DNA from 3 places in the Paenibacillus sp. FSL R5-0341 genome. Region 3 is predicted to be linked to each of the others. Evidence: predicted binding sites of a transcription regulator. Region 3 holds the regulator's gene; each other region holds the start of a gene.
What was found. The regulator Rex, encoded in region 3, represses fermentation and respiration genes when NADH is low (regulators of the CRP and FNR family bind a similar motif). The targets are predictions, from matches to a motif close to TTGTGAAATATTTCACAA.
Positions count from the first base shown of each region.

Region 1: a site for Rex is predicted at 1,271-1,288, ahead of MKX75_RS16310 (L-lactate dehydrogenase). Genes of this name have one in related genera too.
Region 2: a site for Rex is predicted at 2,122-2,139, ahead of nadA (quinolinate synthase NadA). Genes of this name have one in related genera too.

Region 1 covers NZ_CP150241.1:3,659,444-3,665,137, reverse strand. The annotation lists gene MKX75_RS16310 (L-lactate dehydrogenase) at 269-1,198, opposite strand; gene MKX75_RS16305 (YCF48-related protein) at 1,534-2,811, shown strand; gene MKX75_RS16300 (hypothetical protein) at 2,953-3,162, shown strand; gene MKX75_RS16295 (class I SAM-dependent methyltransferase) at 3,341-4,144, shown strand; gene MKX75_RS16290 (serine hydrolase domain-containing protein) at 4,168-5,694, shown strand, end outside.
Region 2 covers NZ_CP150241.1:64,306-69,999, forward strand. The annotation lists gene ftsH (ATP-dependent zinc metalloprotease FtsH) at 1-1,912, shown strand, start outside; gene nadA (quinolinate synthase NadA) at 2,212-3,150, shown strand; gene nadB (L-aspartate oxidase) at 3,186-4,817, shown strand; gene nadC (carboxylating nicotinate-nucleotide diphosphorylase) at 4,814-5,680, shown strand; gene MKX75_RS00330 (type III pantothenate kinase) at 5,687-5,694, shown strand, end outside.
Region 3 covers NZ_CP150241.1:4,044,385-4,050,078, forward strand. The annotation lists gene MKX75_RS18080 (DUF5590 domain-containing protein) at 1-451, opposite strand, end outside; gene MKX75_RS18085 (amidohydrolase) at 491-1,798, opposite strand; gene MKX75_RS18090 (redox-sensing transcriptional repressor Rex) at 1,785-2,438, opposite strand; gene dinG (ATP-dependent DNA helicase DinG) at 2,657-5,518, opposite strand; gene MKX75_RS18100 (tetratricopeptide repeat protein) at 5,660-5,694, opposite strand, start outside.

The DNA of each region.
Region 1 (5,694 bases), 380 kb from region 3:
CATGAGGAGTCTGTCCAAGTGACAGACTTTTTGTATTTCATTAGGATGATGGGAATTTAAACATAATTAATATTATGTAAACTGAAATTTAGTATCTAATATCTTGAATAGTCATTCTTATAATTCAAATCAAATCAAACCAAACCAAAGAACCATGCGCTTCTCCTCTCTAGAAGAAACAAATGGTCCTTTGGGCTAGGACAGATATCTTGATTCATAACATTTAACGTGCTGAATCTTTCACGTCATGAATAATTGCGTAAATGGATTATTCCAAGCCGGCGATCTGTTCTTTTAATTTGTTAGCAGAAGCCTGGAACGCTACTTTTTCGGTTTCATTCAACGGAAGAGGCAGAATTTCGCGCACACCGTTGCGATCTACGACACAAGGAACGCCAAGATAAACATCCGATACACCATTGTAGTCTTCAAGGTACGTGGACACGTTCAGAACAGAGCCTTCGTTGCCGAGAATTGCAGCTACAATGCGGTCCAGAGCAAGGGCGATTGCATAGGAAGTCGCTCCTTTGGCATTAATAATCTCATACGCCGCATTTTTGGTACGGTCAAAGATATCCTGTTGTGTTTCTTCATCCAATTCCAGATCAGTTCCTGCAACGTTAGCAAGGCTCCATACCGGTACTTCGGAATCGCCATGCTCACCAATAATGTGGGCGTGAATACTACGCGGGTCGATCCCTTTGTTTTTACCAATCAGGTAACGGAAACGTGCGCTATCGAGCAATGTACCTGAACCGATAACACGGGAAGCAGGCCATCCACTTTGTTTCCATGAAGTATAGGACAAAATATCTACAGGATTGGTTGCAATCAGCAAAATACCATGAGAATTCACTTCTGTAATACGCTCAATAATATCTTTGAAAATGCTTGCATTTTTCTTCAGCAGATCAATCCGAGTTTCGCCCGGTTTCTGGGAGGCACCCGCTGTAATAATAATAATATCCGCATCCTTACAGTCGGAGTAATCGCCAGCCCATACTTTCACGCCACCCGTAAACGGAAGACCGTGGTTCATATCCAGCATTTCGCCGGTTGCCTTATCATGATTCACATCCACAAATACCAACTCGGACGAACGCTGTCTCAGCATTAGCGTGTATCCCGTTGTTGTTCCCACCGCACCCATGCCTACAATAACGACACGACTTGGTTTCAGAGCTGCGCTGTTTGTCATGTTCATATCCTCTCCTTTTGGGTTATACTCCCATCCATATTAAGGGATTACAGAATATAAAGCGAGTGTTGTCTATAAAATAGTTCACATTTCATGTCTTTTTACCAATTATTCCGTCGAAAAACAGTTTAGGATGAGATTAATGGTAATAAATATGCGACATATAGCCCAAAGCATCAGGTGGGAAAAGAGAGCGGGCCGGCCAAGAGTCGGCAATGAGCCTTTTACACAAGGTTTGTGGTAGAATAGGAGCAGTGGATTCTGATGAATCGTAAATAAAACGCCATAGGACAGGCATGCGCGCCTGTATATTGGATGAGAGAGGTGGAACCCACTTGCGTTCGCAATGGATTAAAATCGCGCAGACAGCATTGCTGTCTATAGGTATAGTAGCTTTACTGGCTGCATGCACCGACTCAGATCAACCTCCGGAAGCAGAACCTCCGCAACAGCAGGAGGATGCCGGGAATACAGGGCAGACATTAACCGTCGTTCCCCCTGTCAACAGTACAGAATCTGCGGATATGGCCAAGTATCAAATACAGACCCGTTTGACCGATTTTCAGTTGCTCAATGACAACGGAGGATTGGCATGGGGTGTGACGCGGAATGCACTGCGACTGTACTACACACAGGACCAGGGGAAGACCTGGACCAATATTTCACCTTCGGAAAATGTACAATTTCCGGCTAACCCTAAATATGGACAAAGCATTTATTTTGTAGATCGTACGCATGGTTGGATTGTTCGTGAAGGCATGGGTGGAACAGACACCATGGTACTTCGTACGAACAATGGAGGAGTAAGTTGGAGCCTGTCATCGCTGTCCAAGACGGATAAAGTGACCGCGATCTCCTTTGTATCTCCGGAAAAAGGTTGGATTCTTACCACGGTAGATACCGCTATTGGTAAACAGGACAAAAAACTTTACTTTACCAAGGATGGTGGGATCACTTGGGATCGGATGTCATCCAGTGATGAAGATGGCAATAAGGAAGCACAAGAGATATCCAACCGCGGATATACAACCGGGCTGACCTTCTCAGATCCGAAGCATGGTTTCCTGACCGCGATTGAGTTTGGTACACCGAAGCTGTATGTGACCTCAGACGGTGGAGTGAACTGGGATAAAGGACCTTCTTTTTTTGATCGAAACAAGTTCAATGGATGTGGTAATTTTAGTATCAGTTCACCACAATTTTTTGGACGTGAGGCGAAGTCAGCCTGGATGTCCATGTCATGTTCCCAAGGGGAGAGCACGACATTCAATGGATTCTTTACCGCCGATGGCGGAAAGAGCTGGAAGCTGTCCAATTTTACTTTAAACAAACAAACGGGTGCGAATCGCAATCTTTCACCTGTATTTTTGAATGCATCGGAAGGTTGGGCCATGCAAAAGGGCATAACCTTCCACACCAAGGATGCGGGTAAAACGTGGAATGCTCTTCCTGCAAGCAGTGTGCTTGAGAAAATTCTCGAAGACTATCCGGAGATTGTGAAAATTCAGATGGTTACCTCCAAGCTTGGCTGGATATTGGTTGAAAATACGGATGCCAAAAGATCGTTGTTATTGCAAACGGTAGATGGCGGTGTACATTGGAAAGTACTATAAGTACAATGTGATGTAAATTGATAGTGAAAGTAGAGGAGCCTGAGGGTTCCTTTTCTTTTTTTGTTTAGTTTGTGAAATAAATCACAAATAAAATCACTGGAAGGTGATATATTTAACTCAACAAGAGAAGGAGTGATGAAGATGAGAACCAACGGTCAAACTCAATTCACGCAGGCGGACGAATTAACCAGATATATGCTTCAATTATGCTACACATGTGACGATGCCAATCGTTGTACGACAGAGGAAGCGGTGAAGGCTTGCATGGCAGAACACGCACAGACAGACCAGCCCGAACCAGCCGAAGGTGGAGATGTAACTCGCGGGTATATGGACATGATGTACGCTTAGGCTAATCATTCACGGAGAACGCTCCTGCCGGAGGGTTCTTTTTGATTTGGAGAGAAATGTATGCGCTTTTAAATCTACTACGCAATTATTGCAGTATGGGTTATTATAGAAATAATTAGGGTAAATTACTCAAAATGTGGAATTAATTCAATTGACTCTTAGTTTGGAGGACGATGACATGGAGAAGAGTTCTACAGTTAGAACAAACATGATCGGCGGTAGGCAGGTTGATGCCATCTCGGTCGACATGGATAAAGGAAGTATTCATGAAACCAATGGCTTGTTTTGGAATACGAAAGGAAATGATATTTTAGGAGCGACAGCACTTCCGCTCTATGGAGCATTTGTCTCCGAAGAAAAGCACCAGCTTTTTGGAGAAATCTCGGAAAAAAAGATACTGGAAATAGGCTGTGGAAGCGGTCAATCCTTACGGTATTTGGGTGAACGTCAAGCGAGTGTACTATGGGGGACGGATCTATCAGAAAATCAAATTGAAAAGACACAACAGCTTTTGACGTCGTGTGGTCTTTCAGCGACCTTACTCTGTTCACCTATGGAAGAAGAATGTGGGATACCCAAGGATTATTTTGACATCGTTTATTCGATTTATGCGATCGGCTGGACAACGGATCTTGAAGAGACTTTTCTGCAGATTGCTTCCTATCTTAAAAAAGATGGCGTATTCATCTTTAGTTGGTCTCATCCTATCCACAAATGTGTTGCTGCAGAAGAGGATAGACTTGTTTTTGAAAAATGTTACTTTGATGAATCTTGGTACTCGGTAACTCTTGGCGAAAGTAAGCTCGCCTTATCGGATCGTAAACTATCAACCTATGTGAATGCGTTGGCAAAAGCAGGATTTGTCATTGAGCAATTCATTGAGGAATCTGATGATGACTTGATGCAACTGCAAAATGATGATTTTGCCAATAAAGCAAAGATGCTCCCTGTAACCTTTGTGATAAAAGCACGAAAACTATAGAAGAAAGATAAGGGGAGTAGCCAATGCAAATTAATCGAAGATATCATGCTCTTAATAAAATAATCGTTGGTATTCTGGTACTCGCATTAATCATTGTGACATGTTCAGTACCTGTGTACGCTGAGGTAGAAAATGTGGAGACTACGCCCTCCAGAATTGCCTTGTCTTCGCTAGAGGAAACGATAGATTCATATGTGGCTACGAATCAGAAGAACACCGCTGCCGTTTCGGTTGTAGCTATCAATAACGGTGAGACGATTGTGAATAAGGCCTATGGATACGCAGATCTTGAGCAACAGAGAAAGGCAGACACCTCTACTGTGTTTGAATGGGGTTCAACCTCTAAACTATTGGTCTGGACGAGTGTTATGCAACTTGTCGAGCAGGGGAAGCTTGATTTGCATACCGATATTCAGGAATATTTGCCGGAAGGATTCCTAAAGAAGCTTGAGTACGATGCTCCCATTACCCTAATGAACCTTATGCATCATAACGCAGGGTGGGAGGATAGATTGATCGATTTATGGTATTCATCCGAGAGTGATATTGTGGAATTAGGTGAGGCTTTACAAAAATTTGAGCCGAGGCAGATCGATAAACCTGGGAGTGTCGTTGCTTATTCAAACTATGGTACGGCTATGGCTGCTTACATCGTTGAATTGCAAAGCGGACAACCCTTTTACAAATATGTCAGTGAACATATATTTAAACCGCTGAACATGAAAGACACTTCGATTCACCCGTCACAGTATGATAATCTAAATGTCTTGAAAAGAAGAAATGAGATTCAGGGGTACACTACAAATTTGAAACTCATCCCTAAGAACAGAGCATACATAAGCTTGTACCCTGCGGCGGGTGCCATTGGCACAGCAGAGGATGCAGCTAAATTCCTTGCAGCCTTGATGCCTATGGATCGTAGCAATTTATTATTCACGAACAAGGACACGTTAGACGAGATGCTGTCAACAAGTCTATATTACGATGGAACTTCTACTCCTCGAATTGCGCATGGCTTCTTTGAAGTAGAGTACTGGGTGCCTGCATTGGAACACGCTGGAAGTACGGCGGGATTTTCAAGTAGATTTGTTTTTGACCCGAAGTCTAATTTTGGGTTCGTGGTCATGACGAACCAGTCAAATGAAATGGCTTATAACATTGGTCTTGTCCAGAAGGTGTTTGGAAGTAGTTTCAGCACGAACTCAGTTGAATCTGAGAGTGGAGGATATTATCTGCCTGCGCGAAGGGTCGTTTCCGGTTTTACTAAGGCATATTCAATGTTAAGTCTGCAGAAGTATACAACATTTGACCTTAGTAATTTTGCAAATGTTGTTGAGCGAAATGGCACTGTTGAGAAGGTCTCTATGTCTTATAATGACTTTTTGCCCGTATCCAAGTTAACGATAAATTGGATCAAAGCATCTTTTATTGCTCTTGCAGTAGCCATTCTACTCGGTTTGAGAGCTACAATTGGTTATTTTATTCGGTTATCCAAATACAAATTAAAAAACTGGGAAAGACCAGGTACAGGATTTGATAAGTATCATATT
Region 2 (5,694 bases), 2.6 Mb from region 3:
AGCCAACAATGTCTCTGAATTGACGGTTCAATTCAACGGTCAAACGTACCTCGTGACCGGTCAATACAAGAAGGCACCTGATGGCGCCAAATCAGAAAATTTCTCAACGTATATTCCTCCTACGGATGAGGCAATTAGTGAACTTGTAGCTGCAAGTGAAACTAACAATTTCCAATATCATCAGGAGCCAATGAAAGGTGACAGCATCTGGTTGACGTTGCTGACTTCCTTTATCCCTTTGATCATTATGTTCCTGCTGTTCTTCTTCCTGTTCAATCAGGCTCAAGGCGGCGGCGGTAAAGTAATGAACTTTGGTAAAAGCCGTGCTCGTCTCTATAACGAAGAGAAGAAGCGGGTTACGTTTGAAGATGTTGCGGGTGCTGACGAAGAGAAACAGGAACTTGTTGAGGTTGTAGACTTCCTTAAGGATCCTCGTAAATTTGCGGCAGTAGGTGCACGGATTCCTAAGGGCGTATTGCTCGTAGGTCCTCCAGGTACTGGTAAAACGTTGCTCGCTCGTGCCGTTGCCGGTGAAGCAGGTGTACCATTCTTCAGTATTTCAGGTTCCGACTTCGTTGAAATGTTTGTCGGTGTCGGTGCATCACGTGTACGTGATTTGTTTGAAAATGCGAAGAAAAATGCGCCATGTATCATCTTTATCGATGAGATTGATGCTGTAGGTCGTCAGCGTGGTGCTGGTCTTGGTGGTGGTCACGATGAGCGTGAGCAAACACTCAACCAGTTGCTCGTTGAAATGGACGGTTTCGGAGCTAACGAAGGTATTATCATCGTAGCCGCAACGAACCGTGCAGATATTTTGGACCCTGCCTTGCTGCGTCCAGGACGTTTTGACCGTCAAATTACGGTTGACCGCCCTGATGTAAGAGGTCGTGAAGCTGTCCTGAAAGTACATTCCCGTAATAAACCACTGACCAAAGATGTGAAGATGGATATTATCGCGAAGCGTACAACAGGTTTCTCTGGTGCAGATTTGGAAAACCTCTTGAACGAAGCGGCATTGCTTGCAGCACGTCGTAACCGTAAAGATATTTCCATGAAAGAAGTTGACGAAGCGATTGACCGTGTCATCGTCGGTACGGAGAAGAAAAGCCGTGTCATCAGTGATCGCGAGAAACGCATCGTTGCTTATCACGAAGCAGGTCATACCATTGTAGGATATTTCCTCGAACATGCTGATATGGTACATAAAGTGACCATTATTCCGCGCGGACGTGCGGGTGGATATGTAATCATGTTGCCAAAAGAAGACCGTATGCTGGTTACCAAGCAAGAATTGTTGGATAAAGTAACCGGACTCCTCGGAGGTCGTGTAGCTGAAGAATTGTTCATCGGAGAAATTGGTACTGGTGCATACAGTGACTTCCAGCAAGCGACAGGGATTGTTCGCAGCATGGTTATGGAATACGGTATGAGTGAGAAATTGGGACCTATGCAATTCGGAAGTTCACAAGGACAGGTATTCCTTGGTCGGGATATCGGTCATGAACAGAATTACTCAGATTCCATTGCTTACGAGATTGATCAGGAAATGCAACGCTTTATCAATGAATGTTATGAGAAATGTAAGGACTTGCTTGTTAAACATTCAAAAGAGATGCATCTGATCGCTCAAACTTTGCTTGAGGTAGAGACTTTGGAAATGGATCAGATCAAGCAATTGATCGAAACAGGTTCTTTGACGCCAAAAGCAGAGAATGACAATGATGGTGAAGGTACGCCAACTGAAGGCGGAGAGCCAATCATCGACAACATCGGTGATGTTCGTGTTCGCATTCAAGGTAAAGATGAAACGCCTGAGCCACCAGCCGGAGATATTCCGAACGAAGCTCCGAATCTGGAAAAGGGTAATAACAATAACCCGGATGATGGCGGAACGAAGCCAACGTCTTAATGAATATTACATCTGGCTAGGACAGCAGGTGAAATCAAGAGAGCCCGCGGGCTCTCTTTTTTTGTCCATTATTTTAAAAACGGATAGATAAAGATAAATGGGAGTTAGATGGCGAACCAGTTAGTAAACGGGTGGTTACGGTGCAGTTCTGGGCCTTTTTCATTTATTGACAGAGTCGTGAACGTTGTGTAAATTAGTTGTTAAACCGCTTGTGATTCGTTTCTCAAGCGAAGATAACGACTTAGGATAGCCCTACGAAACAGCGCATGACGCTGTCCCGATAAAGGAGAGGATCACAGGTGGAAGCTCTGGCTTTAGAGCGCAAGGCTGAGATGAACCGCGAGCTGCGTGAGCGGCTTATGGAGTTGAAGAAGGAACGTAATGCCATTATTCTTGCCCATTATTACCAACGTGACGAGGTACAGGAGGTTGCTGACTTCCGTGGAGATTCGTTTCTATTAGCCCAGAAGGCAGCACAAACAGATGCGGATGTGATCGTATTCTGTGGTGTTCACTTTATGGGTGAAAGCGCTAAAATTCTGGCGCCCAACAAAACCGTTATTATCCCGGATGAGCGTGCGGGTTGCCCGATGGCAGATATGGTAAATGTGGATGGACTACGCAAATTGAAAGCACAACACCCTAATGCCAAGGTGGTTACGTATATCAATTCCTCGGCTGAGATCAAAGCAGAGACCGACATCTGTTGTACATCGGCGAATGCGGTCCGAGTTATTCAATCGGTGGATTCTGACGAAATTATCTGGGTACCGGATAAAAATCTGGGACATTATGTGCAGCAGCATACAGACAAAAAAATGATTATCTGGGAAGGTTACTGCAACACGCACGATATGCTCACAGTCAAAGATGTGGTGGAGATGAGAGCCAAGCATCCGAATGCTGAGTTTGTTGTCCATCCAGAGTGTCGCCCTGAAGTTGTAGAGATGGGTGATTTTGTAGGCAGTACAACAGCCATTCTGGAGTATTGTAAAAATTCATCAGCGAAAGAATTTATCGTAGGTACCGAAGATGGTACCGGATATCAGCTGCGTCTGGATAGTCCGGATAAACAGTTTCATTTTGCGACCAAGTTCCTCGTATGTCCCAACATGAAGGTGAACAACTTGAAGAAACTGGTGAAATGCCTGGAAACGATGAAGCCGCAAATCTATGTGCCACCGGCCGTTGCCGACAAAGCCAGAGAATCACTAGAGCGCATGTTATTGGTGAAGTAGAATGCGCTACTCTTGCTCCAAGACAGGTGAATAACATGATACCGCAATATTTAGTTGATTTCGATCTGTCTGCGCTACCCATGGTAGAGACGGATGTACTGGTTATAGGCTCAGGAATTGCTGGTTTGTTCACCGCCATTAAGGCAAGTGAGCAACAACGCGTATTAATGATCACGAAGAAGTCATTACTTGAAAGTAACACCAGGTATGCGCAGGGAGGCATCGCTGCGGTTATTGCTGAAGATGATTCGCCTGCTTACCACTCGCAGGACACACTTGTAGCAGGAGCGGGCTTGTGCCGCTCCGAGGCGGTAGAAGTATTGGTGAATGAGGGTCCTGACGGAGTGAAGGAACTGATTCGTCTGGGTACGTTGTTTGACCTGGAGAACGGCGAGTTGGCGTTGACGCAGGAAGGTGCGCACAGCCACCGCCGTATTTTGCATGCCAACGGGGATGCAACGGGATATGAGATTGTACGTGCACTTGCGGTCGAAGTGAATGAACACCCCGGAATTGAAGTATGGGATGAGCATTTTGTTATTGATCTGATTACGGATCGAGATCGAGGGGAATGCATCGGCGCTCTGATACAGAAGGATGATGGATCGAAGGTGTTCGTGAAGGCACAGGCAACCGTTCTCTGCTCTGGTGGGGCAGGACAACTGTACCGATACACGACGAATCCGGATGTAGCTACTGCCGATGGTGTAGCCATGGCCTACCGGGCTGGGGCTATCGTTCGTGACATGGAATTTATCCAGTTCCACCCCACATCTCTTTGTTATCCGGGGGCGCCACGGTTTCTTGTGTCAGAAGCCGTACGCGGCGAAGGAGCATATTTACGCAATGTGAAGGGCGAACGCTTCATGGATCGATACCATGCCCAGCTTGAACTGGCACCACGCGATATCGTGGCACGAGCGATTGTTAGCGAGATGGAGTCTACCAACAGCACTTTTGTGTATTTGGACATTACTCACGAACAGCCAGAAATGATCAAGCATCGATTCCCTACCATATATGAGACTTGTATGCGTTATGGATTGGATATGACAACGGACTGGATTCCCGTTGCACCTGCTGCCCATTACATGATGGGCGGAGTGAAAACGGATCTTAGCGGAGAGAGCAGCATCTCCCGGTTATTCGCTTGTGGTGAGGTGTCTTCTACAGGAGTGCATGGAGCTAACCGTCTGGCAAGCAATTCCTTGTCAGAAGCGATTGTATTTGGCCGGAGAATTGTTGATCGCATTCGATCTCTTCCTTCGCTTGGTTCATTACAAGTAAGAGGAACTGCGACTGCATCTGTGGATATGAATAGCAAGATTATGAAAGAGCAAAAGCCAATATCGGAAAGACGCTTACGACTACAGAAAATGATGGTTCGTCAGGTAGGCTTGCGCCGGAATGGTGAGAACCTGCAGAAGGCTATGGACAAGCTGCAACAGGAATTGCAATTTTTTGATCAGACACTTACCCATAAGGAAGAGCTGGAGTATGCCAACCTTCTGACCTGTGCCTGGTTAGTCACTAGCGGAGCATTACACCGCGAGGAGAGTCGGGGAGCTCACTATCGAGAGGACTTCCCGGCACGTGATGATATCGTGTGGCAGAAGCATAGTCTGCAGCAGCGAGAACAAGCGATTGTGGAGGAATTAATGTCATGATACTGAACGGATATAATGATGGGCTTATCGAATCAATTAAAAACTGGCTTCGGGAAGATGTTGGTGCAGGTGACGTTACAACGAGTGTAACGATCCCAGCAGGAAACCAATCCAAAGCCATTATACATGCCAAAGACAATGGTATTATTGCAGGCATGACCGTAGCCGAACTCGTATTTCAGATAGTCGATCCTAGTCTTGTATTTACACCAAAGGTAACTGACGGAGACAAGGTTAAGCATGGCACGATTTTGGCTGAGGTAGAGGGAAGTACACATTCACTGCTTACGGGGGAACGACTGGCACTCAACTTGCTGCAGCGTATGTCGGGAATCGCTACGCGTACGCGTGCCTATGTGGACATGCTGGATGGTCTTAAGACTAGGCTCGTGGATACACGTAAGACTACGCCGGGTCACCGGTTACTTGAGAAATATGCAGTGCGTGTGGGTGGCGGAGCGAATCATCGATTTGGACTGTACGACGCCGTTATGATTAAGGATAACCACATTAAGGGTGCAGGCGGAATTACCGAAGCGGTACAGCGTGCACGAACAATTATTCCACATACGATGACGATTGAAGTGGAGACGGAGAATATAGAGCAGGTGAGAGAAGCCTTGCAAGCCGGGGCAGATATCATTATGCTGGATAACATGCATCCAGAGCGGATGCGTGAAGCAGTTGAGCTTATTCGTGAACAGGCTCCGCATGTGAAGGTTGAAGCATCAGGTAACGTCTCTCTCCAGACCATTCGTGGAATTGCAGAGAGCGGTGTGGATGTAATTTCGGTTGGCAGGTTAACCTATTCTTTTGAGAGCCTGGATATCAGCCTGGATTTAAATGAAAAGAAAGAGGGGTGAACCTCTTTGATTCT
Region 3 (5,694 bases):
CGTCTTTATAATACACTTGCCACACATATATTCCATTCACAACGCCGGGCATGATTCGCTTAATCTCACCTGCAGGAACTTCGGAACTAAAGCGATTGCGTATCTGCGCTTCGGACATGCCATTCTGCAGCAGCTCACTGTGTACAGCGTTTGCACCCGTAGCCGGTTGATTGTTTGCATCAAATTTAACCCAGACCATAACATCCTGGTTATCCTTATTTTTGCCGATCAGGGTCCAGTAGATGTTGTCAGTGCCTTCTTTGTCTCCCCAGATGTATTTACGCAATTCATCATAGGATGTAATGCCCAGTTGCTTCTGTGCTGCCTGTATAGCGAGCTCTTCTTCCTTGCGTTGGTCCTGCGTGACATAGACGTAATAACGCTGAAGTCCAAACAGAATCAGAACCAGTGCAAGCAGCGAAATCCATATCCACTTCTTTTTTTTCTTCAAAAGCCGAACTTCCTTTCCCTATGATGTTCTGCCTTGCAATTAACGAGCAAGCAGACCATCAAATGCCAATTGAGACTCACGCAAAATACGCTCTTCATCCAGTGTCAGACATTCGCCATGTTTGACCACTTGTTTGCCATCCACCCATACGTGCTCTACATCTTTGGCAGAAGCCGAGTAGATGGTATGTGACATCAGGTCTGTATGTGGGTAGAAGTGTGCCTGTTCAATGTCCAAAGCGATAAAATCAGCCTTCATGCCGACCTGAAGCGCTCCCGTATTGTTTAAGAAGATAGATTTGGCACCATATGACGTTCCGAGTAGTAATGCTTCACCCGCTGGCACTGCCGTCGGGTCACCAGATACACCTTTGTGGATCAATGCAGCCAGTCTCATTTCCTCGAACATATCCAGGTTGTTGTTACTTGCTGGTCCGTCAGTTCCGAGTGACACGGTAACTCCTGCTTTCAGCAACGCAGGTACACGCGCAACACCGGAAGCGAGTTTCAGGTTACTTCCCGGGTTATGGGATACAGCCACATCATGTCGAGCCAGAATCTCAATCTCTTCGTCATTCAGATGCACCGCATGTGCAACCAGGGATGGACGGGAGAAAAAGCCCAGTTTCTCCAGATGTGCTACAGGACGCAGTCCATAATCAGCCACGTTCTGCTCGACTTCACGAAGCGTTTCCGACATATGTGTATGAAGAGGAAGGTTTAGGTCGTTCGCGACCTGTACAAGCTTCTCTATGTAGTCAGGAGGGCATGTATATGGTGCATGTGGCGAGATTACGGTTGTAATGCGACCATCTGCCTGTCCATTCCACTCACGTGCAAACGCTGCCGACTCCTCCAGCTTCCGCAGTTGCTCTTCTTCCGAGCACAGCCCAATTACACCACGTGCCAGTGCTGCTCTAACGCCGGATTGCTCCACAACTTTGGCAACTTGATCCATGTGATCGTACATGTCCAGGAAAGCTGTAGTTCCGCCTTTCAACATTTCAAGCACCGATAGCGAAGTTCCCCAATATACGTCTTCTGAAGTCATTTTCGCTTCCATCGGCCACATTTTTTCCTGCAACCATACTTGCAACGCAAGATCGTCTCCGTGCCCTCTGAGCAACGACATCGCTGCATGACCATGCGTATTGATCAGACCCGGCAGGAAGAACAGTCCTTTTCCATCCACTTTGGTACAATTTTTGTCTTCATCCGGCAATGTCTCACCAATATGCACAATCTTGTCATTCTCAACAACCATGTATCCGTGGACCACGTTCCATGTTGTGCCGCCTTCATTAACCGCAAATTTGCCGTTGTGAATTACCCATCTATTTGTTGTCATCTTCCTCGTCGTCCTTTCCAGTCTCCAAGTAATAGGCCAAACTAAGCAGATCCGTTGTAAAGTCAGCATGGTGAATGCGGATATGCGGCGGTGTTTTTAGAATTGTTGGTGCAAAATTAAGGATCGCTTCAATTCCCGATTCAATAAGCTGATCGGCTACATTTTGAGCTTCCGTATCTGGAACTGTAATAATACCGATGCGGATGTTATCCGTTTTAACCGCTTCCGTCAATTCATTCATTGGTTTTACCGTCAAACTGTTGATTTGACTACCAATCTTAGGTCCATATGCATCAAATACAGCAACAATCTTCATGTTGTCTTTCAGATATGCGTTGTAGTTGGACAAGGCCTGTCCGAGGTTACCCGCACCTACCAGAGCTACATTAATTTGCTGATCGATTTTGAGGATGTGACGAATTTTCTCAATCAAGTAGGAAACATCATAGCCGATCCCTTTTCGACCAAAATCACCGAAGTAAGCCAGGTCTTTACGAATTTGGGCCGGATTCAGATCCAGCCTCTGTCCAAGCTCTTGAGAAGACACCGTAGCCACCTCACGCTGATGCAACTCGCTCAAATAGCGCAAGTATACAGGCAGACGTCGTACCACCGCTTCCGAAATTTTATCTGATTTCATTCTTGCTCCCCCTTACCAAGCCCACGATAAAATAATAGATGAAAAGATGAGCATTCTGTATAAATTCAAAGATAGAAGTGACTTTTTATACAGAATGCTCCTTGTAATTTAGGTTATAAGTTCTTACGTGCAACTGCTTTATTCGCAAACGGAAAGATCTCATAAAGTTTAACGCCAAACTGCAGCGTCATGCAATGATATAACGAACAAAACAACCATTATTCTTGTTCTTTAGCAGGTTTTTCCAACCATTCGGTAATTCGTGGAACCATTTGCTCTGTGAGCATGTGCTCCATTTTTGGACCAGGTAATGAATATAAAAAGAATTTACCATAGTACGCTTCAATTACGCGTGTATCATAGACAATCACAATTCCTCTGTCCTTCCCGGTACGCACCAATCGGCCAAATCCCTGCTTGAACCGAATGACCGCTTGCGGCACGGACAGTTTCATAAAAGGATTTTTCTTTTGCTCCTGGAGCAGCTCACTCTTGGCTTCCACCAGCGGATGATTCGGTGGCTGGAACGGCAATCTTACAATAGCGAGACAGGTTAGCGCATCACCCGGGATATCTACACCCTCCCAGAAGCTGCTTGTGCCCAGAAGTACCGTAGCTTTGGCATCCTGGAACCTGCGAGTCAGCTTGGAGCGGCTTCCACTGTCCACGCCTTGCCCCAGCAACGAGATGTCGTTACCAGACAACGCCTCCTTGAGCGGATCATAGACCTGTCGCAACATCTTGTATGAAGTAAACAGAACCATCATGCGTCCACGGGTGGCAATTGCTGTCTCTGCGAGGGACTGCACCAGCATATTAACAAAGTGCGCATCACCCACACTGCCCTTCACACTCGGGAAATCACGCGGAATCACCAAAAGTGCCTGATCACGATAGTTGAAAGGTGATGGCAGCATCGACGTTAATAGCCGATTATTATCGGCGGCTTCCTGCAAGCCAAGCTGCTCAATCATGAACTGGAATGACTTATCGACAGAGAGCGTAGCCGATGTAAGCACAACGCTTTTCTTTTTGTCAAAAAACAAATCCTTAAGTTGTGCACTGACATCTACAGGTACAGCATACAGCTGAAGCGATTTGCTGCGGAACTGGCCGCTGGCTTCCATCCAGTACACCGTTTTGGCATCATCCATACGCATGAAGAACCGTAGATTCTCCTTCAACGTAGTCAGATCTTTCAGCAATCCTGTGATGTCCGTGATCAGGCTATCCGATTGATAATCATCCTGATCTTCCTTCACCTCAAGCAGCAATTTGTCCCCTTTGCGAACCAAATCACCCAGTGTCACATAGATCTGGTTCTCCAGATCCTGCAACTCTTGCCATTTCGCAGGTTTCTGAGATGCCTTCAGACGCAGGGAAAATTGACCTGTCTCTCCCGGTGAAGCATCACTTCGTTCAGGCAACAGCCCGAACAGAGCATCGCTCATACGATCCCATAACTCTTTGACCTCAAGAGCGAGCGGAAACATCTGATCCACCATGGAGCCCCATTGCACCGAATTTTCATGTCCGGATAACTGCGAACGAAGCATAGGCAGCTGACCATTACGACTGTCTTTAAACAGACGGGTCAGTGTATGAACCAACGTGAAATATTTCATATGCATTCCAAGATGTTTACCAGCTACATCCTCCAGATGATGGGCCTCATCGATCACAAGACTCTCATAAGCTGGCAGCAGCTGATGTGCTGCTTTGACATCCGTAAATAATTTGGAGTGATTGGTGATTACAATATCTGACAACCCGGCCTCATGTTTGGCACGATGATAGAAACATTTGCGGAACCATGGACAGGATCTTCCCAGACATGACTCGGATTCGCTTTGTACGGTCTCCCAGAAGTCCCCACCGCGTCCGCTAAGGTTAAGTTCCTCATCATCTCCGGTTTCGGTCTGCGTAAGCCAGACGATCATCTGGGCAGCTGTGAAATAATCCTCTTTCGGTGTGGCGAATTCACGTTTATTGATTTTGTGTTCAAATTTGCGCAGGCACAGGTAATGTCCACGTCCTTTGAATACAGCAGCCTTAAACGGAAACGGAACCACTTGGGTCAGCATCGGAATGTCCCGCTCTCTCAATTGTTCCTGCAGGTTGATCGTATGCGTGCTGACCATGACTTTCTGTTCTTGCTTCACACTTTCGTAAATAGCAGGCAACAGATACCCCAGAGATTTACCGGTACCCGTTCCAGCTTCGATCAAGAGGTGTTTCTCTTCGTCCAAAGCTTGCCTTACACTGCTGAACATCTGAGTCTGCGCTTCGCGCTCTTCATAATGATCCAGCGTATCCTTCAGGTTCTCCCGAACCTGGTCCATAAACTGTTCGAAGCTTACACCATCAAGGGGGTTACCCTCACGTTCATCACGTGGTGCACCAATATCCGTCCAATCACTCACATTAAGAGCAAGCTGACGATAATAGGTATGTCCGTCCAGGTCCTGGATCGGCTCTGCTTCCTTCTCACTGCGCATTCCGTCCAAGAACCAACCCAAGTCACTGTCTTCTGGTGCGAACAGGTCACTGAGCCGCTGAATCGTTATGAGCGGTAATTCCTTTAACTCATCCAGACATTTGAGCAGCACATAGGCTGTCGCCAGTGCATCACTGTCAGCCTGATGAGGGCGATCATGCTGAAAACCAAATTCTGAAGACACATAACCAAGTTGATAAGAACCAAGTGATGGGAACGTAATCTTCAGAAAATCAATCGTGTCCAGAATACGGCCTGTGAACGGCAAATAACCGCAACGGTCCAGAGCATTCTGTAAAAAGTGAAAATCAAAAGCAACGTTGTGTCCAACAAGAACCACATCGTTAAGCAGCGGAACCATCTCCATCATCATCTCTTCGAGTGATGGAGCATCCGCCACATCGGCATCGGTAATACCCGTTAATCCCGAAATAAACGGGGGAATCGGTACACCAGGGTTCACATAAGAACTATATATTTGAGTTATGCTGAAGTCATGATCTATGATGGCAAGTCCGGCCTGTATAATCTCACCGTCGGACTGCGTGCCGGTTGTTTCGAAATCCAATACGGCATATTTCATTGCAATGTACGGTCCCTTCCATTCCAGTCTATGTTACAGCATAGCAAAAAAAAGGGGATTTGAAAATTAACTGACAAAAAAGCGGTGTTCCCACCGCTATGCCAAAGGAGGGAACACCGTTTTTTGTCGCCGAATTCCCGCTTAATGAAGGGTTGTCAGCTGATTCGCATATTGCA